Regions from separate parts of the Afipia sp. GW822-FHT04G07 genome, predicted to be linked through region 1. Evidence: riboswitches for the same ligand, from Rfam matches in the RefSeq annotation. Region 1 holds a riboswitch; the other holds the start of a gene.

Region 1 (12,184 bases):
GGCTATTTTATCTTCAATTCAGCTTGCTCTTGGGCACCGGTGGCGTCTCGGTATCGATCCTGGCAAGTTGACCATTGAAGGTCAGGCCGCCATCGCCCGCCGAGACCGCGACCACTTCACCGTCATGGATGCGTCCGGCCAGGATCATCTCCGCCAGCGGATCCTGCACTGCGCGCTGGATCGCACGTTTGAGAGGACGTGCGCCGTAAGCTGGATCCCAGCCCTTCGCAGCCAGCCAATCGCGCGCCTTATCGTCGAGCGTCAACGTGATCTTGCGATCGTCCAGCAGCTTCGAGAGCCGCTGCATCTGAATATCGACAATGCGGCCCATCTCGGTTCGCTGCAGCCGGTGGAACAGGATGATCTCGTCCACGCGATTGAGGAATTCCGGACGGAAGCTCGCGCGCACGATGGCCATGACCTGATCGCGCACCGCCGACGTATCTTCACCCTCTCCCTGGCTGACGAGATATTCGGAGCCAAGATTTGAGGTCATGATGATCAGCGTGTTGCGGAAGTCGACCGTGCGGCCCTGACCATCGGTCAGGCGGCCGTCGTCAAGAACCTGCAGCAACACGTTGAACACATCCGGATGCGCCTTCTCGATTTCGTCGAACAGCACGACCTGATACGGCCTGCGGCGCACGGCCTCGGTGAGCGCGCCGCCCTCGTCATAACCGACATAGCCCGGAGGCGCGCCGATCAGCCGCGCCACCGAATGCTTCTCCATGTATTCGGACATGTCCATGCGGACCAGCGCGGTCTCGTCGTCGAACAGATATTCCGCGAGCGCCTTGGTCAATTCGGTCTTGCCGACGCCGGTGGGGCCGAGGAACATGAACGATCCGATCGGACGGTTCGGGTCCTGCAATCCCGCACGCGAGCGCCGCACCGCTGTCGATACCGCGGTGACCGCTTCGGCCTGACCGATGACGCGCTTGGCAAGCTGCAGCTCCATCTTGAGCAGCTTCTCGCGTTCGCCTTCGAGCATCCGGTCGACGGGGATGCCGGTCCAGCGCGACACCACCTGCGCGACGTGGCTCGCCGTGACGGCTTCCTCGAGCACGACGTTGCCGGCCTTCTCGCTCTCCTCTAGCGCCTTCAGCCGCTTCTCAAGCTCGGGAATGCGGCCATAGGCCAGCTCACCGGCCTTCTGGAATTCGCCACGACGCTGCGCGTCGGCCAGTTCCTGGCGCGCCTGCTCCAGTTCGCTTTTGACCTTCTGGGCGTCGGACAGCTTGTCGCGTTCCGCCTGCCACTTCGCAGTCAGCGCATCGCCCTTTTCCTCAAGATCGGCCAATTCTTTCTCAAGCCGCTGGAGACGCTCCTTCGACGCGGAATCGGTTTCCTTCTTCAGCGCCTCCTGTTCGATCTTCAGCCGCACGATGTCGCGGTCGATGGTGTCGAGCTCTTCCGGCTTGGAATCGATCTGCATCTTCAGCCGCGCGCCGGCCTCGTCGATCAGGTCGATGGCCTTGTCGGGCAGAAAACGGTCCGTGATATAGCGGTTCGACAGCGTCGCCGCTGCCACGATCGCGGAATCCGTGATGCGGACCCCGTGATGTAACTCGTACTTCTCCTTCAGCCCGCGCAGGATCGAGACGGTGTCTTCCACCGTCGGCTCGCTGACGAACACCGGCTGGAACCGGCGTGCGAGGGCGGCGTCCTTCTCGACATGCTTGCGATACTCGTCGAGCGTGGTCGCGCCGATGCAGTGCAGCTCGCCGCGCGCCAGCGCAGGCTTGAGCAGGTTCGACGCATCCATCGCGCCGTCGGCCTTACCCGCGCCGACCAGCGTATGCATCTCGTCGATGAACAGGATAATCTGGCCGTCGGACCCGGTGACTTCGGTCAGCACGGCCTTCAACCGCTCCTCGAACTCGCCGCGATACTTCGCGCCTGCGATCAGCGCGCCGAGATCGAGGGACAGAACCGATTTGTCCTTCAGGCTTTCCGGCACGTCGCCATTGACGATGCGCAGCGCAAGGCCCTCGACGATGGCGGTCTTGCCGACGCCGGGTTCGCCGATCAGCACCGGATTGTTCTTGGTGCGGCGTGACAGCACCTGAATGGTGCGGCGGATTTCCTCGTCGCGGCCGATCACCGGATCGAGCTTGCCGTCGCGCGCCGCCTGCGTCAGATCGCGAGCGTATTTCTTCAGCGCGTCATAGGCGTTCTCCGCCGTGGCGCTGTCGGCGGTGCGCCCCTTGCGCAGCGCGTTCACGGCGGCATTGAGATTTTGCGGGGTGACGCCGCCCTTGGCGAGCAGAGCGCCCGCGTCGCTGTCCTTGTCGAGCGCAAGCGCCAGCAACAGCCGTTCGACCGTGACGAAACTGTCGCCAGCCTTGTCGGCAGCCTGTTCGGCGGCGTCGAAGGCGCGCGCAGTGGCGGGCGCAAGATAAATCTGCCCTGCGCCGCCGCCGGAAATCTTCGGCATCTTGCCGAGCGCATCCTCGGTCGCTTTCAGGATCGCACGGGAATTGCCTCCCGAGCGGTCGATCAGCCCACCGGCCAGACCTTCGCTATCGTCGAGCAGCACTTTGAGGATATGCAGGGGCGTGAACTGCTGATGGCCCTCACGCATGGCCAGACTCTGTGCCGACTGGATGAATCCCTTCACGCGGTCGGTGTACTTTTCAATATTCATTCGGTGTCCCTCAGCCTGCCATTCCGCCCCGAAGGCACGAAATTAGCATCTTCAATGGGTTTCCGCTGCCGGCGTTGACGTTCCTCAACCCGGAGCGGTGGCCGGTCTGGGCCGGCCTCACGCAAATGTGGGAACCCCGGCACGCCTGCGAAAGAGGCAGGGCCAAAAATTCACCCGCGCTGGAATGGCAGGGTAAATTCGCATAAGGATGCCGGATGTCGAACGCCTCCCCCGTCACCGTTAACGGTATCTATCGCTATCCCGTCAAAGGCCTGTCACCGGAAGCGCTCGACCGCGTGGTCCTTCGCGAGAGCCAGACGCTTCCTGCGGATCGCCGTTATGCCATCGAGAACGGACCCACGGGCTTCGACCCGGCGGATCCGAAGTATTTTCCGAAGATCCGGTTTCTGATGCTGATGCGGAACGAGCGCCTTGCCGGGCTGCAAACGCGGTTTGACGACGCCAGCAACATTCTCGCGATTCATCGCAACGACGCGGAAGCCGTGCGCGGCGATCTGGAAACAGCGAGCGGGCGCGCCGCCATCGAACAGTTCTTTGCCGAGAATTTTACAAACGAGTTGCACGGATCGCCCAGAATTCTCTCGGCGCCCGGGCACAGCTTCTCGGACGTTGCAGCCAAGGTCGTCTCGATCATCAATCTCGCCAGCCTTGCCGTGATCGAAACCCTTGTCGGGCAGCCGGTCCATCCGCTGCGGTTTCGCGCCAACCTTTACGTGAGCGGCTGGCCCCCATGGCACGAGTTCGACCTGATGAACACCACGCTCGAGATCGGCGGCGCACAGCTGCGGATCATCAAGCGGATCGTGCGCTGCGCGGCCGTCAATGTCGATCCGGTGACCGCCGAACGCGATCTGAACATCCCGCAGGCGCTGATGCGGGCGAATGGCCATGCGGATTGCGGCGTGTATGCGCAAGTCATCGCCGGCGGCGAGATTGCCACCGGCGATGCGGTTGTGAGTGAAGAGCCGAAGCTGTTTTGAACGATCAGCTCGTCGGCATCACGTAGGCGTAGATCCGCCCGCGCGAATAGCTCGACTCGGCGACACGGCGGCCGTGGTTGCCCGAGATGACGATCGGGTTGCCCTTGGCGTCGATGCCGCTGACGACGCCGACATGACCGCCGCGGCGGCCACGCGACATCACGGCGATGGCGCCGACCTGCGGGCCGGAAATGCGCTGGCCGTAGCTAGCGAACGAGCGCGCCATGTCCGAGCCCGTGCCCTTATGACCCGAGCGCTGAAGCACCATGTTCATGAAGCGCGCGCACCACAGGCTCGCACGCCCTGTGGGATTGCCGCTGCCGATGTAACGCCGCGCTTCCGCAACGATGTTCGATCCGCCGAAGCTCTGCGGAGCAGAAGTTACGGCAGATGCTTCTGCCGGCGCATGACCGCCGCGCCGTCCATGACGAACGCGATATCCACGATGTTTCTTGATGTGATGCTTCTTGATATGATGCACATGAGCATGACGGCTGGCGCCGTGATGTGGCCTCGCCGAAGCCGGGGTCGCGATTGCGACAATTGCCAGTGAGCACAATGCAACCGCAGTGAGACCAACAGGCCGACGAAACGCGTTACTTACAATCATCCATAGTCCTCGTTACACCCCCATTTTCCATCGCTCCATGCCGGAGCGATATGAGTGAGCGGGCGTATGACGGGCGGGATGTGGCAGAAACAAGACAGCTGCGCGCTGAGCGGCGTTGAGCAAGACTGCTATGCGCTCCGCGATTATCGCACGATAACTTAAGGGCCGGAATCACGCGATTTCCGGACGATTTCGCCGTTCGGCCTAATCGCGGCGGCTCAGCAGAAAAACACCCTGCTCGCCGAACATGTTCCAGAACCACCACGGCGCATTGAGCCGCAGCGGCCTGCCGTAGAGGTCAAGCGCCACCGCGCGCTCCATCTTGACGTTGATCTCGTCGCAGAGCTGCACGAAATCCTTGATGGTGCAGAAGTGGATGTTCGGCGTGTCGTACCACGTCGCCGGAAGATTATCGGTGCGCGGCATCTGGCCCTTGACCAGAAGCTGAAGGCGCATTTTCCAGTGCCCGAAATTCGGAAACGTCACGATCGCCCGGTGCCCGATGCGCAGCAGGTTTTCCAGAACCACGCGCGGCTGGCGCGTCGCCTGCAACGTCTGCGACAGCAAAACATAATCGAACGCATCGTCAGGATAATTGACGAGGTCGGTGTCGGCATCGCCCTGCACGACCGCGAGGCCCTTGGAGACGCAACGATTGACGCCCTCGCGCGACAGTTCGATGCCGCGGCCATCGACACCGCGCTTTTCCAAAAGTTGCAGCAGGTCGCCCTCGCCGCAGCCGACGTCCAGCACCTTCGATCCGGGCGGCACCATCTCCGCCACCAGCAGATGGTCGGCGCGGTAGCCGTTCTCGGTCACGGGCAAAATCGCGGTCGGTTTGAAGGCCTGATCCTGGATGGTCATATGCGCGCTCCTAGGTCAGGCCGTGCGCGGACGCGGCCGATTCCAGGAACGCACGGGAAATCTCGATGAATTCGGGCACGTCCAGCAGGAACGCGTCGTGCCCCCTGTCGGTCTCGATCTCGGCGAACGACACCCGCGCGCTTCCGGCGTTGAGGGCATGCACGACCGCGCGGGATTCCGACGTTGGAAACAGCCAGTCGCTGGTGAACGACACGACACAGAAACGCGTGCGCGTGCCGCGAAAGGCCTCCGCCAGCACGCCATTGTGGTCGGCGGCGATATCGAAGTAGTCCATCGCGCGCGTCAGGTAGAGATAGCTGTTGGCGTCGAAGCGTTCGACGAACGACGAGCCTTGATGCCGCAGATAGCTCTCGACCTCGAAATCCGCATCGAACGAAAATGTCGGCACTTCGCGATCCTGCAATCGCCGCCCGAACTTGCGATGCAGCGCCGCGTCCGAAAGATAAGTGATATGCGCCGCCATGCGCGCGACCCCGAGACCGCGGCGCGGATGGGTGTCTTCCTCGAAATAGCGCCCGCCGCGCCAGTCCGGATCCGCCATCACCGCCTGACGGCCCAGTTCATGGAATGCGATGTTCTGCGCCGAGTGCCGCGTGCTGCACGCCACCGCCAGCGCGGAAAACACCCGCTCGGGATAGGCAGCAGCCCATTGCAATGCCTGCATTCCGCCCATCGATCCGCCGACGACGGCGAGCAGCTTCTCGATGCCGAGGTGATCGAGCAGCATCGCCTGCGCCCGAACCATATCAGGCAAGGTGATCATCGGAAAATCCAGCCCCCACGGCTTGCCGGTCTCGGGGTTCGTCGATGACGGACCGGTGGAGCCCATGCAGCCGCCGACCACGTTGGAGCAGACGATGAAGTATTTGTCGGTGTCGATCGGCTTGCCGGGACCGACGAGCGTTTCCCACCATCCCGACTTGCCGGTGACAGGATGCACGTTCGCAACATGCTGATCCCCGGTCAGCGCATGGCAGATCAGGATGGCATTGGAGCGATCGGCGTTGAGTTGGCCATACGCCTGATAGGCAATCTGAAACGGCGCGAGATCGACGCCGCAATCCAGCCGCAGCGGCTTGTCGGTGCCGAACCGCGCGACCAGCGACGTCGGGTGATCCGCCTCATGCGCACGCTCGCCGGTCGGCGCCGCCGCGTTGTTAATGGGCTTGACGTTTACCATCTTGATACTGGCCTCCTCAGCAGGTCTCGCGACCAACGTCGGAAATCAGGCCATAAAAAAACCCGGCCTGAAACGAGGTTCGGCCGGGATCACTTATGTCCCCGGCCTGTTTAGCGAGTTGTTTAACGTGGCTGCAAGCCGGCCGGCTCAAATGACCACGGAATGGCTAAGTTACTAGTCACGAACGGCCTTTTCGTCAAGCTGCACCGCGGGATGCGAACCGCCCCTGCGGCTGCGCGAGGTCAGAATTGCCAATGTTTTCTTTGCTTTCAGGCGCTCCCCTGCCTATCAATGCGCCAGCCAACCCCCTTTCAGACCGGCCTCAATCGCAGCTTCCAGGCTGCAAACACAAGTCGCGATACCATGACCAAGCCGCCGCCATCGCTGCAGGACCTTCGCCTCGAAATCGATTCCATCGATGAGCAGGTGCATGGCTTGTTGATGAAGCGCGGCGACATCATCGACCGCCTGATCTCGGTGAAGAAGACGCAGGAAGTGGGCTCCGCCTTCCGCCCCGCGCGCGAGGCCGACATGATGCGCCGGCTGGTGCAGCGTCATCGCGGTATGCTGCCGCTCGACACGGTCGAGAGCATCTGGCGCGTCATCATCTCGACCTTCACCTACGTGCAGGCGCCCTTCTCGGTTCATGCCGATCTGTCCGTCGGCGAATCCGCGATGCGGGACTCCGCGCGATTTCATTTCGGTTTCACCGTTCCGTTCGTCGCGCATTTCAACGCTGAAGCGGCCGTGGAAGCGGTGGCGAAATCCAAGGGCGATCTCGCGCTGATCTCCGCGACCGGCAGCCGCTCGCCGTGGTGGATCGCGCTCGAACCCGCCGGCACACCGAAAATTATTGCGCGGCTACCGTTCGTCGAGCGCGCCGACCATCCGGCCGCATTGCCGGTGTTCGTCGTCTCGCGCGTCGCTGCGGATGCGATGGTGACCGAAGTCGAGATGTGGAGCGTCCGCGTCTCCGGCTGGAGCGCGGATGTCGCCCGCGCGTTGTCGCCGTTCTCGGAAATCATTGCCGTTCCCGATACCGCATCCGACGGCGCGGCACTGCTGATCTCGGTTCCGGGCCCGGGCGGACTTGCGAAAATCACCGCCGCGCTGCTTGCGGCAGGGGCTTCGGTGCGCTCATCGGCTCTCGTCGGGAGCCATGCAACGCGCTATACGGTCCCGCAATCCAAAGCCTAAGTCTTCATTTCGGAGTTTAAGTCGATGTCACGCCCTGTGCCGAAGCCAGGCATTCTCGATATTGCGCCCTACACGCCCGGCAAAAGCGGCGCGGGACTGAGCGGCCGCGTGTTCAAGCTGTCGGCGAACGAGACCCCGCTCGGACCGTCGCCCAAGGCCGTCGCCGCCTACAAGGCTGCCGCCGATCATCTGGAAGATTATCCGGAAGGCACCTCGCGCGTTTTGCGCGAAGCCATCGGGCGCACCTACGGGCTCGACCCGGATCGCATTATCTGCGGCGCGGGCTCCGACGAGATCCTGAACCTGCTCGCACACACCTATCTCGGCCCAGGCGACGAGGCGATACACACCACCCATGGCTTTCTCGTTTATCCGATTGCCACGATGGCGAACGGCGCGACGAACATCATTGCGCCGGAGACAAACTTTACCGCCGATGTCGACGCGATCCTCGCGCTTGTCACGCCGCGCACCAAGCTCGTCTGGCTGGCCAACCCGAACAATCCGACCGGCACCTACTTGCCGTTCGACGAGGTCAAGCGGCTGCGCGCGGGATTGCCGCCGCATGTGCTGCTGGTGATCGACGCCGCCTACTCCGAATACGTTTCGCGCAACGACTATGAAGCCGGCATCGAGATGGTCGCCACCACCGACAACACGGTGATGACGCGGACCTTCTCGAAAATCTACGGCCTCGCCTCGTTGCGGATCGGCTGGATGTACGGCCCCGAAAACATCGTCGATGCGGTCAACCGCATTCGCGGCCCGTTCAACGTCAGCACCGCGGCAATGATGGCCGCGGTCGCGGCCCTTGAGGACACGGCGCATCAGGACATGTCCCGTGTGCACACCGAGAAGTGGCGCGAATGGCTGACCGACGAGGTCGGCAAGCTCGGACTTCAGGTGACGCCAAGCGCAGCCAACTTCATCCTGATCCATTTCCCGCAGGAGAAGGGCAAGACGGCCGAGGACGCCGATGCGTTTCTGACCAAGCGCGGCCTGATCCTGCGCGCGCTGAAGAACTACAAGCTGCCGCACGCGCTGCGCATGACTGTCGGCACCGAAGAAGCGAACAAGCTCGTCGTCGCAGCCCTGGCCGAATTCATGGGGCGGAAGTGAGCGCCGAACCTCACTTCGGGCGGATCGCGCTGATCGGCTTCGGCCTGATCGGCGGTTCGATTGCGCGGGCGGCACGCGCGCAAAAGCTTGCGGGAGAGATCGTGACCACCGCGCGCTCGCCGGCAACCCGCGCGCGTGTCCAAGAACTCGGTATCGTCGATCGCGTGGTCGACACGAACGCGGAGGCGGTGAAAGACGCTGACCTCGTTATACTGTGCATTCCGGTCGGCGCCTGCGGGCCGGTCGCGGAGGAGATTGCGCCATATCTCAAACCGGGCGCCATTGTCTCCGACGTGGGCTCCGTGAAGGGCGCTGTGGTGCGCGAGATGTCTCCGCATCTCCCAAAAAACGTCCACTTCATCCCCGCGCATCCTGTCGCGGGCACCGAGTACTCCGGTCCCGATTCAGGCTTTGCCGAATTGTTTATCAATCGCTGGTGCATTCTCACACCGCCGGCCAATGCGGACGCTGCCGCCGTCGAAAAACTTGCGGGGTTCTGGCGCGCGCTTGGCGCCAATGTCGAAACCATGGGCGCTGATCATCACGATCTGGTGCTCGCCGTCACCAGTCATCTGCCGCATCTGATCGCCTACACGATCGTGGGCACGGCCGACGAACTCGAGGATGTCACGCAGGCGGAAGTCCTGAAATTCTCCGCCGGCGGCTTTCGCGATTTCACGCGCATCGCGGCGTCCGATCCGGTGATGTGGCGCGACGTGTTTCTCGCCAACAAGGATGCCGTGCTGGAAATGCTCGGCGCGTTTCAGGAAGATCTCTCGAAACTCACCCGCGCGATCCGGCGCGGTGACGGCGAGGCGCTGTTCGAGCATTTCACGCGAACCCGCGCCATCCGCCGCGGTATCGTTAACCTCGGTCAGGAAACCGCCGACCCCGACTTCGGGCGCAAGCACGCAAACCTGCCGAAGAAGGCAGACCAATAGCCGTCAGAACAGCGGCGCGGTCTGCGCGATCCGCAACGGCCCGATGGAAATCACACCCTCGGTGAACTTCAGCGGAAAAGCCCGCGCAGGCTTGCCTTCCAGCGTGGAGGCCTGACCGAGCAGGTTGATCCCCGCAACCACACCCGCATTGGCATTCTTGCGCGCGACATTGCCGAGCCCCGGGATCATGCGGTCGAGCGCGCCGATCACCTTGTTGACGTCCTGCGCGCTGATGCCGGGCGCGACCCGATCGACCGTCGACTGGGGCACGCCATCCATCAGCAACTTGTCGATGCCGAGTTGCGACACGATCCGCTCGAGACCCGCGACCGTCATCGTCAATTCGCCGTCGAGATAGCCGCTTGGTGTAATGCTAAGTGAACCTGCCGCCACCGCGATGGTCTCGCCCTGCTGGACCCGCGACTGGGTGAAATCCAGACGCCCGCCCGCAGCCTGGATTTCCCGGAAACGCTCGGGCCACGGCTTCGGTGCGAAATCCTTCAAGCCGCGCAACAGCGCGCGAATATCGGCATCGAACGGCTCGGCCATGACGGGATGCAATCCCTGCAAACTTGCCGCCGTCAGTTGAAGCGCGGTCTCCACCACCGGATTGTCGGAGATCGAGCCTTCCAGCAGCCGCGTATGCAACTCAAGATGCTTCGCGCGCAGCAGAGGTGTCTGGACTCCGCCGCTGACGCGATCGAACGCCGGATCGTCGAACACCGTCGAAATCCGCTGCGGCGTCGGCAGACCGGATGCGCTGGCCCGCCCCGTGGTCCAGCTGGCAACGAAAGACGACGTCTCGCGCTCATTGCTCACGATCGCAGGGCCGGTAAATTCGGCGATGATTTTTGTCGGGTCGTAGACCTGCGCGACAACCAGAATGTCCTTCAGCTTCGCGATGAGCTGGGTCCGGTCGGCGGTCTGCGACGTCAGCGTCACCACCGGATTTGCGCAACGCACCTCCATGCGGAAGGGAAAGCCAGAGACCGAGCGATTGGCGCATTCATAGGCGCGGCCGGATTTCGCCTCGCGTGTGCGCCATTCGTCGAATTTTTCATCCACGTGAGAGGCCGCGTAGAACCAGAATCCGCTCCACGCCGCAGCCGCGGCGAGAACCAGAACCGGCATCACGAAAACGGGCCAGAGACGGCGGCGAGGTGCGATAGGAGATGTCGGCATGGCAGAAGCTAGATCACCTGAATCGGGCAATTGAAAGATGCACTGTTCGCGCAAATCCCATTGATGTCCATATAGTTGCATGCGCGAAGACAGACTGGTAGGCGTGATCGACCAGGTGACGCAATCATGGCTGCTAAAATCCTTTCCGAGCAGGACTTCCCCGACGATGATCTGTGGGTGTTCGGTTATGGGTCGCTGATCTGGAAGCCGGGCTTTGCCTTTCTCGAACAGAAGCCGGCCCGGCTCATCGGCGAGCACCGCTCGCTCTGCATCTATTCAATGGTCCATCGCGGCACACCCGAAAAGCCTGGGCTGGTGCTGGGACTGGATCGCGGCGGAGCCTGTCAGGGCGTTGCATTCAGGGTGGCGGCGGCCCGGCGGAAAGAGACCGTCGACTACTTGCGCGAGCGCGAACAGGTGACCGGCGTATATCGCGAAGTCATGCGCTCGGTCTGGCTTGAGGGCGATGCACGTCAGCGCGTCAGCGCGCTGGCCTATGTCGCCGACCGCAGCCACGATCAGTATGCGGGCCGACTGACAATGGACGACCAGTTACGCCTGGTGCGCCAGGGACACGGCGCCTACGGACCAAACGACGAGTACGTCATTTCGACAGTGCGCGCGCTGGAGGCGCAGGGCATTCGCGATACGCCACTGCATCGTCTTGCCGTGCTGCTGCATGGCGAGGGCGCGCTACACCGCCACCCCTGACCGAACGCCAGTTCAGGATTGAGGAGCGACGACCGGCGCGGAGAAACCGATCAGCCTGACCTGTTCCTCGCGTCCTGCCTTGACCAGCCTGTCGGTCGCCTCTTCGATGACAGCCTGAAGGCGCGCGGTAAATTCCTGACGCTTGAGGCCCGGCGGAATCGGGTCGAGAAACTCGACAACGAGCGTGCCGGGATAGCGCATGAAGGTCCGGCGCGGCCAGAACAGGCCGGAATTCAGCGCGACGGGAATGCAGGGCACGCCGGCTTCGCCATAAATCAGGCTGACGCCGTTTTTGTAATCGGGCGGCGCGCCGACGGCCCGCCGTGTTCCTTCGGGATAAATCAGAAGCTGCCGGCCACGCTTGGTTTCGCGGGCCGCGCGCTTGGTAATGTCGATCAACGTGCGTCCGCCGGCCTTGCGGTCGACGCCGATCATGCCGGCCTTGCTGAGGTACCAGCCGAACAACGGCAGCCACAGCAGTTCGCGTTTGAGAATGTAAAGCGGCTCATCGAAAAACTGCAGCAGCGCGAAGGTTTCCCACGCCGACTGATGTTTGGAAGCAGCAATCAGCGGCCCTTTCGGAATTTTCTCGCGGCCACGATATTCAACCTTGGTGTTGCAGATGATCCGCATCCACCAGATGCTGGTTCGCCCCCAGTTGGTCGCAATCCAGACGATGCCCCAGCGCGGCATGACATAGGTCGGAATTCC
Region 2 (12,184 bases), 1.0 Mb from region 1:
GCGAATTATTGGGTACGTCCCCGGCGCTGGCTCAGGCGGCGCCGAATGAAGCTGCACCCGCAGCGCCTGCGCAGCAGAAGAGCCTGACCACAAAAGCGATTGAAGCGGCGAAGAGCGCTGCCAAGGGCGCAGGGGATATTCTCACCCGCGTTCCATGCCTGCCCGCCAAGGGATTGAAGGACGTTCCGGGTTCGCTGCCCCGCGTTGCGCGGCGAATCGCGGCGGGCGAGCCGGTTACCATCGTTGCGTTCGGCTCGTCGACCACGGTGGGCTTCGGTACGTCGTCACCCGCCTATACCTATCCCAACCGTCTCGCTGACCAGTTGCGCCGCAAGTTTCCGACCGCCGACATCAGCATCATCAATCGCGGCATGGGCGGACAGGATGCCCCCGAAATGATGAAGCGGTTCAACGCCGCCGTGCTCGATGCCAATCCGGATCTCGTGATCTGGCAACTCGGCACTAACACCGTCGTCAAGGGTACGGCCAGCGATATCGCCGCGACGGCGGCGCTGGTGGAGGACGGAATCTCACGTCTTCAGGCCAAGGGTGTCGATGTTGTGCTGATCGATCCGCAATACGTTCCTGCGGTCGCCTCGAAAACGGAAAACGCCAGCAAGATGGTGAAGGTGATCGGCGAGGTCGCCAAGCTCAAGAACGTGGCGGTGTTCCCGCGTTTTGAAGTGATGCGTCAGTGGCACGAAGACGAGAAAATGCCGTTCGATAAATTCGTGATCGGCGACGGCCTGCACATGAATGACTGGGGCTACGCCTGCTTCGCCCAGCTGCTCGGCGACACGATCATCAAGTCGGTCGGGCAGGTGAAGGCCGGGGTCAACATCCCGAGCAATGTCATGACCTACCGCCCGATGTGAGAGCGAAGGGCTTTCCTATTTGTCATTGGGGCTTGATCCGGCAATCCACCTTCTCGAAAGTTTTTTAGATGGATGCGCGGGTCAAAGGCGAGCGGAAGCGACGCCGTTCTTTGCCCGCGCGGGTCGGGGTTTCGACTCACGCCTTCTCGAGTCCTGCAGTGAGATCCTCGATCAGATCGTCCTGATGTTCGAGCCCGGCCGAGAAGCGAATGAATCCTTCGCTGATGCCGAGTTCGGCGCGCGCCTCCGGTGTGAGACGCTGATGCGTCGTGGTCGCCGGATGCGTGACGATGCTTTTTGAATCGCCGAGGTTGTTGGAAATCCGCGCCAGTTTGAGTGCATTGAGCGTGCGGAACGCCGCCGCCTTGCCGCCCTTCACCTCGAAGCCGATCAGTGTCGAACCTGCGCGCATCTGCTTCTTCACTATGGCGGCCTGCGGATGATCGGCGCGGCCCGGATAGATCAGCCGCGAAATTTTCGGATGTTTCGCCAGCACGTCGGCAATCGCTCCCGCCGTCTCGGTCTGCGCCTTGACGCGGATGCTTAGCGTCTCGAGTCCCTTCAGCAGCACCCAGGCGTTGAACGGCGACATGGCAGGGCCGGTCTGGCGCAGGAATGTATGGATGTGCTCCTGAATGAAGTCATCCGACGACAGGATGATGCCGCCGAGGCAGCGGCCCTGGCCGTCGATGTGCTTGGTCGCCGAATACACCACGACATCGGCGCCGAGCGCGAGCGGGCTCTGCCAGATCGGCGTCGCGAATACATTGTCGACAATCAGCCGCGCACCGGCGCTGTGTGCGATCTCGGCCACCGCTGCGATGTCGACCACATCGAGGGTCGGGTTGGTTGGGCTTTCGAGGAAACAGGATTTGGTGTTCGGCCTCATCGCCTTTTGCCACTGATCGAGATCGTGGCCGTCGACCAGCGTGGATTCGATGCCATAGCGCGGCAGGAGATCCTCCACGACATATCGGCATGAGCCGAACAGCGCCTTGGCCGCGACAACGTGATCGCCGGTTTTCAGCGGGGCAAGAATTGCGGTGGTGACGGCGGCCATACCGGTGGCGGTGGCGCGCGCGGCTTCAGCGCCTTCAAGTTCGACCATGCGCTGCTCGAACATCGCGACTGTCGGATTCGAGAACCTCGAATAAAGGAAGCCGGGGTCCGCGCCGGTGAAGCGTGCTTCGCACTGCTCGGCGGTGTCATAGATAAAACCCTGCGTCAGGAACAACGCTTCGGAGGTTTCGCCGTACTGTGAGCGCAGCGTGCCGGAATGCACGAGGCGGGTCTCGGGGCGATAGTTGCGGGTGGGGGATTGCGGCTTTGCCGCGGGCGTCTTGGTCTCGGACATGTGCACTCCATCGTGGCCACCCTGCGGTGGACACAAAAAAACCGGCCTGGAAATTAATCCATGGGCCGGGATCACACTGTCCCCGGCCTGTTTAGCGAGTTATTTAACGTGGCTGCAAGCCGGCCGGCTCAAATGACCACGGGATAAGTCCTAGGCTTAATCCCGCATGGTCTTTCCGTCAAGCACCTCATCGGATAACGGGTAAACGTGGGTTTTGCCCGACATGACAGGCAGATAGGGATTGAACAGGTGGCTTTCACGCTCGCCCCCGGCGCGACAGGAATTCTGCCCGACCGCATGATCGCGGCGATGGCGGATGCCGGATTGATCCTGCCCGAATACCCGTTCGTTGAAAGTCAGATCCAGCCGGCCAGCCTCGATCTGCGCCTTGGCGCGATTGCCTATCGCGTGCGTGCGAGCTTCCTGCCGGGGCCGGACATCACCGTCGCGCAGCGTATCGACGAATTGAAGCTGCACGAGATCGACCTGTCCGATGGCGCGGTGCTGGAGACCAACTGCGTCTACATCGTGCCGCTGCTGGAAAGCCTTGCGCTGCCGCCGACGATTCTCGCAGCCGCCAATCCGAAAAGCTCGACCGGACGGCTCGACGTCTTCACGCGCGTGATCGCCGACGGCACGCGGCGCTTCGACATGATCGCGGCGGGCTATCACGGCCCGCTCTACGCGGAGATCAGTCCCAAGACATTTCCGGTGCTGCTGCGCGAAGGATCGCGGCTATCGCAGATCCGTTTCCGCGTTGGTCATCCGTTGCTCGATGCCGATGAACTGCACGCGCTGCACGCGGCCGAGCGCCTGGTCGACAGCGACGACGCCGATCTCGCCGGTGGAGTGGCGCTCAGTGTCGACCTCAGCGGCGAAGGCTCCGACGGATTTGTCGGTTATCGCGCCAAGCGTCATACCGGCGTGGTCGATGTCGACCGCCGCTCCGGCTACACCGTCGGCGAATTCTGGGAGCCGATCCGTGCACGGCCGGATCGCAGCCTGATCCTCGATCCCGGCGAGTTCTATATTCTTGCTTCCAAGGAAGCGGTGCAGGTGCCGCCCGATTTTGCCGCCGAGATGGTGCCGTTCGATCCGCTGGTCGGCGAATTCCGCGTCCACTACGCAGGCTTCTTCGATCCGGGCTTCGGCTACGCAGGCGCCGGTGGGCAGGGTTCGCGCGCGGTGCTGGAAGTGCGCTCGCGCGAAGTGCCGTTCATTCTCGAGCACGGCCAGATCGTCGGCCGTCTTGTCTACGAGAAAATGCTGTCGCGCCCGGACGCGCTTTATGGCCAGAAGATTGCGTCCAACTATCAGGGGCAGGGCCTCAAGTTGTCGAAGCATTTCCGGACCTAGGCATCTCGGGATCTGGTTTTTCGCAGTTCCGCTCTGCGGATTATATCTTCGAGCGGCACAGTTCTCCCATGTCGGTCCGATCTTCAGGTCTGCTTGCCGTTGCACGTCAAATGCCGGATCATTCCCGAGATAAAGATCGTTCGGGAGAACGCCATGACCGCCGCAGCGAAGCCTCTGAGTGCGCCCGCGCCGAAACCGGAACTTGGCCTGATCGCGCCTGACACGTCGGGTATGAATTTTTATCGTGCCGACCCGGTTCTCGCCGATCTGTTACGCGTCCATCTTTCTGCGGCGCTGTTTCAGCACATCGAGCCGCATCTGGATCGTCTCGGCGCACTCGCTGGCGGTCATCTCGATGAGTGCGCGCGGCTGGCCGACAAGCATGGCCCCGTGCTGCATCAGCGCGACCGGTTCGGTAACGACCGGCAGTGGATCGAATATCATCCGGCCTACCGCGAACTCGAACGCGCCGCCTACGGCGAATTTGGCATCCACGCGATGTCGCATCGCAAGGGTATTCTCGGCTGGGCGGAGACCTATCCGGCGGTCGCCAAGCACGCGTTCACATTCCTCTTTAATCAAGCCGAGTTCGGACTCGGCTGTCCGATCAACGTGACCGATGGCGCGGCGCGGTTGTTGTCGCGTTTCGGCGACGATGCGCTCAAGGCAAGGTATCTCGACGGCCTCACGCAGACCGACATGGGCAAGCTCACGCAGGGCGGGCAGTTCATGACGGAGAAGGAGGGTGGCTCCGATGTGGGCAAGCTCACCACCACGGCAGTGCAGGAGGGCGATCACTGGCGGCTGCACGGCGAAAAATGGTTCTGCTCGAATGCGGACGCCGAAGTCGTGATGTTGCTGGCGCGGCCCGAAGGCGCTGTCGGTGGCACACAGGGCGTCGGTCTGTTCCTGATGCCGCGGCGACTCGATGACGGATCGCCCAACCATTATCGCATCGTTCGCCTCAAGGATAAGCTCGGCACCCGTTCGATGGCATCGGGCGAAATCAAGCTCGAAGGCGCGATCGCCTATGCCGTAGGGCGCCTCGATCGCGGCTTCGTGCAGATGGCCGAGATGGTCAACTGGTCGCGGCTCTCGAATGGCGTGAAGTCTGCTGCGCTGATGCGGCGCGCCCATCACGACGCCAACACGGTTGCCAACAATCGTGTGGTGTTCGGCCGCCGCATCATCGACATGCCGCTGGCGCGCCGGCAACTGATGAAGATCATGCTCGCGACCGAACAGGCGGTGTCGATGAGCTTCGTCACCGCCGATGCGCTGGATCGCGCCGAGGCAGGCAGCCAGGATGCGGCGGCATTGTTGCGCGTGCTGACACCGACGCTGAAATATCGCGCCACGCGCGACGCCCGCAAGGTGTGCGGCGACGCGATCGAGATGCGCGGCGGCATCGGTTACATCGAGGAGTTCGCGACGCCCCGGCTGCTACGCGACGCTCATCTCGGTTCGATCTGGGAGGGCACGGGGAACATCGTCGCCCTTGATACGCTGAAGCGTGCGGTTGGTCGTCACGGCGCGGAAGCCGCACTGGGCGCGGATTTGCACGCGCGGATCGACGATACTGCAAGCATTCCGCAAGTCTGGCGCGACCGATTGCGCGGCCTGACAGACAAGGCTATCGGCTTTGCCCGCGAGGTGGCGGGCCGCTCCGAAAACGAAGCGGAGGCGCGCCGCGCCACCAGCACGCTTTATCATGTCGCGAGCGCTGTGACCTTCGCATGGGAAGGCAGCAGGATACACGCGATGCGCGGCGATGCCCGCCGCCTGCTGTTGTCGCGGCTGGTCGTCGATCATCGGCTGACTGCGCAGGACCCGTTTGCCGTCCTGTCCGACGGGCGGGGTGACGCCATTGCCGACCGGCTGCTTGGCGACCGGCCGGTGGCGATGGCCAATGCGTCGGCCCTCCTCGAACCGGCCTGAACGGGTTTGTTCGGAGCAGCGGATAGCCGCCATGCGCGCCGGTCGTGTTGCCGAGCGGTATTTCGGTGGTAAGTGTCGCTGACAAGCGGCTGCGATCATAAACGATAGCCGCGCAGGGGAGTGCATGTCCGAGCTTGGGGTTGCCGAGATACCTGTCGTGGCGGTGGACACCAAGCCACCGTTGCCGCCCATCAAAGGGCCGACCAGGAATCCTCTGCTTGATGGGCCGATCCTCTCGACATTGCTGAAGCTGGCGGCTCCCAACGTCATAGCGCTCACCGCCGGCACCTGTGTCGCGATTGCCGAAACGTCCTATATCGGCCGCCTCGGTGTGGAGCCGCTCGCGGCGATGGCGCTGGTGTTTCCCTTTGTCATCCTGATGATGACCATGTCCGGCGGCGCGATGGGCGGCGGCGTGGCATCCGCGATCGCGCGCGCGCTCGGCGCCGACGATGCCGGGCGCGCCTCGAGCCTGGCGATCCACGCGCTGATGATCGGCCTGTGCTTCGGGCTGGCGTTCACGGTCACGATGCTTGTGTTCGGGCCGTGGGTGCTCGCGATGCTGGGAGGACAGGGCCGCGTCTTGAGCGAAGCCGTCGGCTACGCACAGATCTTTTTCGCTGGCGCCGTCATTCCGTGGATCATGAATATGCTGGCGGCGCTGCTGCGCGGCACCGGCAACATGAAGCTGCCGTCGGCGATCATTCTCACTTCCGCGCTGTTTCAGATTCTGCTCGGGGGCATTCTGGGCCTGGGGTTCGGACCCGTGCCGCAGTTCGGGATGCGTGGCGTCGCTGCCGGAACGCTGATCGCATTCTTGATCGGTGCTGCCATCATGACATGGTATCTGCTGTCGGGCCGTAGTCGCGTGAAGCTGAACTTTAAGGGCTTCCGGTTTCAGCGCGCAATGTTCTACGACATTCTGAAGGTGGGCGCGGTCGGTTGCTTCTCTCCGCTGCAAATCATGCTGACGGTGACGATCTTCACGCACCTGCTGGCGAACTTCGGCACTGAAGTGCTGGCCGGTTATGGTATTGGCGCGCGGCTGGAGTTCATGCTGACGTCGCTGGCGTTTGCTGTCGGAATTGCGTCGGTGCCAATGATCGGAATGGCGATCGGCGCCGGCCGTATCGCGCGGGCGCGGCGTATCGCATGGACCGCCGGAGGCCTGTCGTTCGTGGCGGTCGGTGTGCTTGGCGGGTTCTTCGCCGTTTTCCCGGATATCTGGGTCAATCTCTTCACCGATAACGCGGCTGTCCGCGCCGCGGGCCGTCAATACCTGTCTACGGCAGCGCCCTTCCTCGGGTTCGTCGGGCTTTCGATCTCGCTCTTCTTCTCATCGCAGGGCGCGGCTAAAGTTCTTGGCCCCGTGCTGGCGCAGACGGCGCGACTGGTCTTCGTCATTGCCGGAGGATGGTGGCTGATGTCGCAGGGCGCGAGCAGCCCGCAATTCTTCTGGCTGGCGGCAGCGTCCATGGTTGTGCTCGGCGTTCTTGCAGCCGCCGCTGTGCGGTTCACCGACTGGGGATCGAGAGCTTCATCCGCCGCCGCTAAATGATCGGGACTGTTACGCGAGGGCCGTGACCGGGCGCGACAAGGTCGCGCGTGCGAATTTTTTCGCGTTGGCCGGTTTGCCAAACAGATAGCCCTGCGCCAGATCGAAACCCATTTCGTGTGTGGCGACCAGATCGGACCTCGTCTCCACGCCCTTGGCGACAGTGCGCGCCCCGGACCGGTCCGCAAGCTCAAGGATGCTGCGGCAGACCGTTTGCTTCAGCCGGTTGTCGGCGCAATCGGTGACGAATTCGCGGTCGACCTTCATTTCGACAAACGGGAAACTTGGCAGATCCGCGAACAAGGGCCAATCGACGCCGACGTCGTCGATAGAGATGGCGATGTTATGAAAGCGGACGCGTTTGGCGACATCGATGGCCAGGTCGATATTTTGAATGATCTCGCTGCTTTTCACTTCAATGATCAGACCTCCGAATGCCGGATGATCAGGGATCTGGCGGCAGAGTCCGCTGACTGAAGCCGGATCCTCGAGAAAGCTGATCGGCAGGTTGATCGAGAGATCGACGGGACCGTACTGGTCGACGAAATAGTGCCAGTCCTCCAGCGCGCGGTTCACCACGAACTCCGACAACGCCTTGAACTGCGGGTCACTTGCGTCGGGAATGAAAGAGGCGGGGGGAACGACGCCCCACGCTGGATGACGCAGACGGATCAACGCTTCTGCGCCGCGCGGCGCCAGCGTATGCGCGTCGATTTTCTGCTGATACCAGAGTTCCAGCCAGCCGGCCTTGAGCGCCTCCGCGACATCGACGGGCGGGCTCGGCGGAGCCTTGACCGGAAGCAAGGTGGCCACGCTGGAGCGCAACCCGTCCGCGCTGAACGGGGTGGCAAGCGGCGGCAGCATCGCGATGCCGATTTCCTCACCGAGCTGGCGCACTGCATTGAGGACGATCGAATCCTTCGGACCGATCAGCAGCACCTTGCCGGTGAACTGCTTGCTGGTAAGGGCTTTCAGGATATGGCCAGCTTGAGTGCCGTCATGCGGTATTCCAAGCACTACGAGGTCAGGCAAGTGACGGTCGAGCAGTGCGGGAAGCTCGTCGGCGGCCGCGCATTCGCACGCGATGAAGCCGAGCTCATCAAGGGCTTCCGCGAGAAAGGTGCGAATATGCCTTTTTTCGTCAACAATACACACACGCGGCGTCACCTTACGCTGGCCGAACGTCGCTACTGTGTCTGCTTCCGCAAGTTTCGAATTCTGCATTCGCGACTCTCCGTGCTCTTCGAGGAGAATGTCTTAGCGTCACGGGGCGGTCGCAAATGTGGAATTGCCGAACCATCCACTTGTATAATTCGGTAAGGTTAAAGGTGCGAAAGAGATTCGAATTTAAGCGATTAAATTCGAGCAGTTTGTTTGTATCCCGCTTGTTCAGTGCGGTTTTCCCGTCTCGCACAGGAGATGAGCGTTTTACTCCGGCTTGTCGCCGGAATGTGTCGCGCGCATATCGTCCGGCAAACTCAGTCTTCGAGTTTTTTCTTCATCTTGATAACGGCTTCGTCCATTTGCGCGCTTATGTATGGCGCGATTTCGTTCGGCAGCACATCGACAGTCCAGATAAATCTGCTGCGCCCCTCGCCGTTGTCGAGAATCTGCACGGAAGCGCTGTGTTGCTTGATGCGTTCGCCGATGATGGCATAGACGAGCCGGCGTCTTGTGTCGTCGCAATCGACCAGCAGTTCGCGGGCGACCGTGCCGTTCGCGAATGTCACGATTCGTGTATCGCCGTCCATTTTGCATTCGGTCACGAAGCCCGGCGCGAGCCGCGTGTGCACGGCAGGAAAGTCGCGCACCGCCTCCCAGACGCCGTCAGAGGGCGCAGCAAGTAGGATTTCTTTGTGAATTGACGCCATGGATCGAGCTCTCGCAAGTTGCAGACGGTTCAAGTGCAAACGGCTTCGACATTGTTGCCGTCAGGATCGATCAGGAAAGCGGCGTAGTAGGTGGGGCTGTAATCCGCGCGCGGGCCCGCGCCGCCGTTGTCGCGGCCGCCGGCCCTGAGCCCCGCTGCGTGAAACGCCTTGATGGCATCGTGATCAGCGGCGCGGAACGCGACATGCGCGCCGGGGCCTTCCGGCTCTTTTGAAACATGCAGCCACAGCGCGGGCGCGTCTTTCGGTCCAAATCCTGCGCCACTGTCGTCGCGTGAGCACAGCACATGGCCGAGCGGTGCGAGCGCCGCGGTATAGAACCGCACGCTGGCATCGAGGTTTCTGACTTTCAGTCCGATATGGTCGTACATGATGATCTCCCTGATTGTGGAGATCAGCCTACGGCGGCGGACTGTAACCGTTCTTGGAGAATCTTGCGGTCGCCGCGCGCGGCCTCGCGAAAGCGCCGGGGCGAGACGCCGGCGGCCCGATGGAAAGTGCGCACGAAATTCGACAGGTCACCGAAACCGACGTCGAATGCGATCGATGTGATGGATCGCGCATCGTCGGCCAGAAGCCTGGCTGCATGGCGCAGCCGCGAGCGCACCAGATATTGATGCGGGGTCACGCCCAGCACATTTGAAAACAATCGCAGGAAATGAAACGAACTGATCCCGGCCGCCGATGCGGTGGTGTCGAGATCGATGTTGCTGTCGGCGTGGGCATCGATCCACAGCGCGCTCTCGACCGCGCGTCGGCGGTCGCGGGTCGTGGCCGATTGCGTTTTCTGCGATTTCCCGGATGTCGCTTCGACGAAGCGATTCACGAACAGCATCGCGGCCTCATCGATCCCAATGTCGCTGTCGCCGCGTCCCGCCGCTTGCGCGAGTTCACCATAGACCATCAGTTCGGGCAGCGGCGGTACGCTGCCGAGGCGCAGCGCATCTGTGCGCAGGCCCATGTCATCGGCCAGCGCGGGTGCGAGCTGGAACGACAGGCATTCGTCGCCGCAGACATGATGATCATGTGAGCAGGTGTACTCGTCGCCCGCGTGACCGACCATCACAGCGCCTGCCACAAGCTCGTGGCTGTGGCCGTGTGTGTCGTAGCCGAAGCTGCCTTTGCGGACATAGGACAGCGAGTGACATGTGTGCTGTTCGAGGAACGGAGCGTCGTCCGGTCCCATGTTGCACCGGTAGGCGACCACGGAGAGCGATGCGTTGTGCAGCAACGAGGTGACCTGCATACGCGGAATTCTAGCCGCGCCGCCGTCGCGGGGCAATCGACAACCCGGGATCGAACAGCATCGGCGCGTCCTCGGATGCATGGCCAGCGATGCGCGCGCGTTCAATGGAAAGCATCCGGAACTTGGTGGTGACCCCGCCATTGGCCGAAAAGCCGCCGGTCTTGCCGTTCGCGGCCAACACCCGGTGGCAGGGGATCACGATGGGCAATGGATTTTCGCCCAGCGCCTTGCCGACGGCCCGGGACAAGAGCTTGTCGCCGAGTTGTGTGGCGATATCGCCGTAAGTCAGCGTCGCGCCGGGCGCGATGGTCCGGGCGATGTCATAGACGCTGCGGCTGAAGGCAGGAATTTTCTCCAGGTCGAGAACAATGAAGGAAAGGTCCCTTGCTTCGCCGCGCAGAAGTCCCGCCATTGCGTCGCAGGCCTGCCGGACATGATCCGGCATTGTCGCTTCCCGCGCGCCGGGTGCCTTTTGCCGGATGCGCGCGCGGGTTCGGGCGTCGTCCGCTTCCGGCAATTGCACGCCCAGCAGGCCCCGGTCGCCCCAGGCGACGCCGCAGCGGCCGATCTCCGTATCGAACAATGCAAAACCGGTCGTCATTGCGTTCCAGACTGGCATGGCTGAGTTCATGATTCTTGGAGAATCTTGCGCTTTTCGAGACCCCACGCCACCCGAATCCTGTCCGGGAAGCCATCTTGCGGCGGCTCGCCGGGTGTGGCTAAGGTCGGCCTTGTGCGGGTGTAGTTCAATGGCAGAACGGCAGCTTCCCAAGCTGCATACGAGGGTTCGATTCCCTTCGCCCGCTCCAGCCTGCCTGTGACCGTATCGACGAATTTAATCAGTGCGGCGAAGGGCCAGGGGAAATCCCGAGCAGGCTCCCAAGTCGGGCGCGGGGGCGCACCAGGTCGGCGAGCGAATAGCCCTCCAGAACCTCCATGAATGCATCGCGGGCCTTCGCCAGCGCGCCTTTGAGAACGCAGCAAGAGCCGATCGCGCAAGGTACATCGAGCGGTTCGAAGCACGATGCGATCGCCATGTCGGGCTCGGTGTACTGCACCACGTCGGACAGCAGGATGTCTTCCATCGGCTTTGCCAGCCGCAACCCTCCGCCGCGTCCGCGCACGGTTTCGACATAGCCGCCGACGCCGAGTTGATGAGCCACCTTCATCAGATGATTTTCCGAGATGTCGTAGCTCGCCGCGATCTCCGCAATCGTCGCCAGCCGGTCCTGCTTCACTGCGAGATACATCAGCATTCGCAGCGCATAATCGGAATATGACGTCAGTCGCATGTCAGCCTCGTATCTGGATTATAAGATATATTTCAAATATTGCTTTATGGCAAGTCCTGTCATAAGCTGCCTTGAGCACTCACTTGAAGGACTGCTCCAATGCGCAAATTCGTTTCGCCAGGTGACATCATCGCGTGGCCATTTTTACTGCCGGGCAATATCGCCTCTCGCGCGATTGGCTCTGCCGAACACAGCTCGCTGGTGCGGATGCTGGTCAATTCGCTGGTCTGGACTGTGCTTGGCGTCGTGGTGGTATGGGTTGTCGCATGATGGGCCTGACAAAAAAACATGACCGTGTTTCCGAGGATAACATTCGGCAGCTCGTCGATGCGTTCTACGTCAAGGTGCGTGCGGATCCCGAGTTGGGACCGGTTTTTGCAACCGCGATCCCCGGCGATTGGCAGCCGCATCTGGAAAAGATGTATGCCTTCTGGTCGTCCGTCATGCTGACAAGCGGACGTTACAAGGGGAATCCGGTCGTCAAACATTTCGCGGTGGATGGAATGCGGTTCGACCTGTTTGCCGTCTGGCTGAAACTGTTCGGCGAAACGTGTGAGGACATGTTTGACGACACAGTCAGCGCCGTTTTTCGCGAGAAGGCCAATCGCATTGCTGAAAGCCTCAAGCTGGCGCTCTTCTATAGGCCGGATCGGGCGTGGCCGCCGCAGGCGTCGGACTA

Evidence for each region. A riboswitch is a leader RNA that binds a small molecule or an ion and turns the genes downstream of it on or off. The one in region 1 is predicted to bind S-adenosylmethionine.
Region 2: linked by a shared signal. The riboswitch ahead of AC1RKJ_RS14755 (O-succinylhomoserine sulfhydrylase) and the one ahead of metX (homoserine O-acetyltransferase MetX) in region 1 are both predicted to bind S-adenosylmethionine.

What each region holds. Positions count from the first base shown of each region.
Region 1 is NZ_JBXAMP010000001.1:1,974,637-1,986,820, forward strand. Features, by position in the region: gene clpB (ATP-dependent chaperone ClpB) at 14-2,647, opposite strand; gene AC1RKJ_RS09685 (MOSC domain-containing protein) at 2,863-3,648, shown strand; gene AC1RKJ_RS09690 (TIGR02594 family protein) at 3,653-4,258, opposite strand; gene metW (methionine biosynthesis protein MetW) at 4,463-5,122, opposite strand; gene metX (homoserine O-acetyltransferase MetX) at 5,133-6,323, opposite strand; SAM riboswitch at 6,413-6,492, opposite strand; gene AC1RKJ_RS09705 (chorismate mutase) at 6,687-7,520, shown strand; gene hisC (histidinol-phosphate transaminase) at 7,545-8,639, shown strand; gene AC1RKJ_RS09715 (prephenate/arogenate dehydrogenase family protein) at 8,636-9,580, shown strand; gene AC1RKJ_RS09720 (DUF2125 domain-containing protein) at 9,584-10,762, opposite strand; gene AC1RKJ_RS09725 (gamma-glutamylcyclotransferase) at 10,889-11,473, shown strand; gene AC1RKJ_RS09730 (lysophospholipid acyltransferase family protein) at 11,486-12,184, opposite strand, start outside.
Region 2 is NZ_JBXAMP010000001.1:3,017,102-3,029,285, forward strand. Features, by position in the region: gene AC1RKJ_RS14750 (SGNH/GDSL hydrolase family protein) at 1-875, shown strand, start outside; gene AC1RKJ_RS14755 (O-succinylhomoserine sulfhydrylase) at 1,012-2,229, opposite strand; SAM riboswitch at 2,300-2,379, opposite strand; gene AC1RKJ_RS14760 (2'-deoxycytidine 5'-triphosphate deaminase) at 2,479-3,585, shown strand; gene AC1RKJ_RS14765 (acyl-CoA dehydrogenase family protein) at 3,739-5,523, shown strand; gene AC1RKJ_RS14770 (MATE family efflux transporter) at 5,648-7,081, shown strand; gene AC1RKJ_RS14775 (EAL domain-containing response regulator) at 7,091-8,302, opposite strand; gene AC1RKJ_RS14780 (SRPBCC family protein) at 8,557-8,949, opposite strand; gene AC1RKJ_RS14785 (VOC family protein) at 8,979-9,338, opposite strand; gene AC1RKJ_RS14790 (helix-turn-helix transcriptional regulator) at 9,362-10,213, opposite strand; gene AC1RKJ_RS14795 (methylated-DNA--[protein]-cysteine S-methyltransferase) at 10,224-10,814, opposite strand; tRNA gene AC1RKJ_RS14800 (tRNA-Gly) at 10,949-11,022, shown strand; gene AC1RKJ_RS14805 (RrF2 family transcriptional regulator) at 11,053-11,505, opposite strand; gene AC1RKJ_RS14810 (group III truncated hemoglobin) at 11,640-12,184, shown strand, end outside.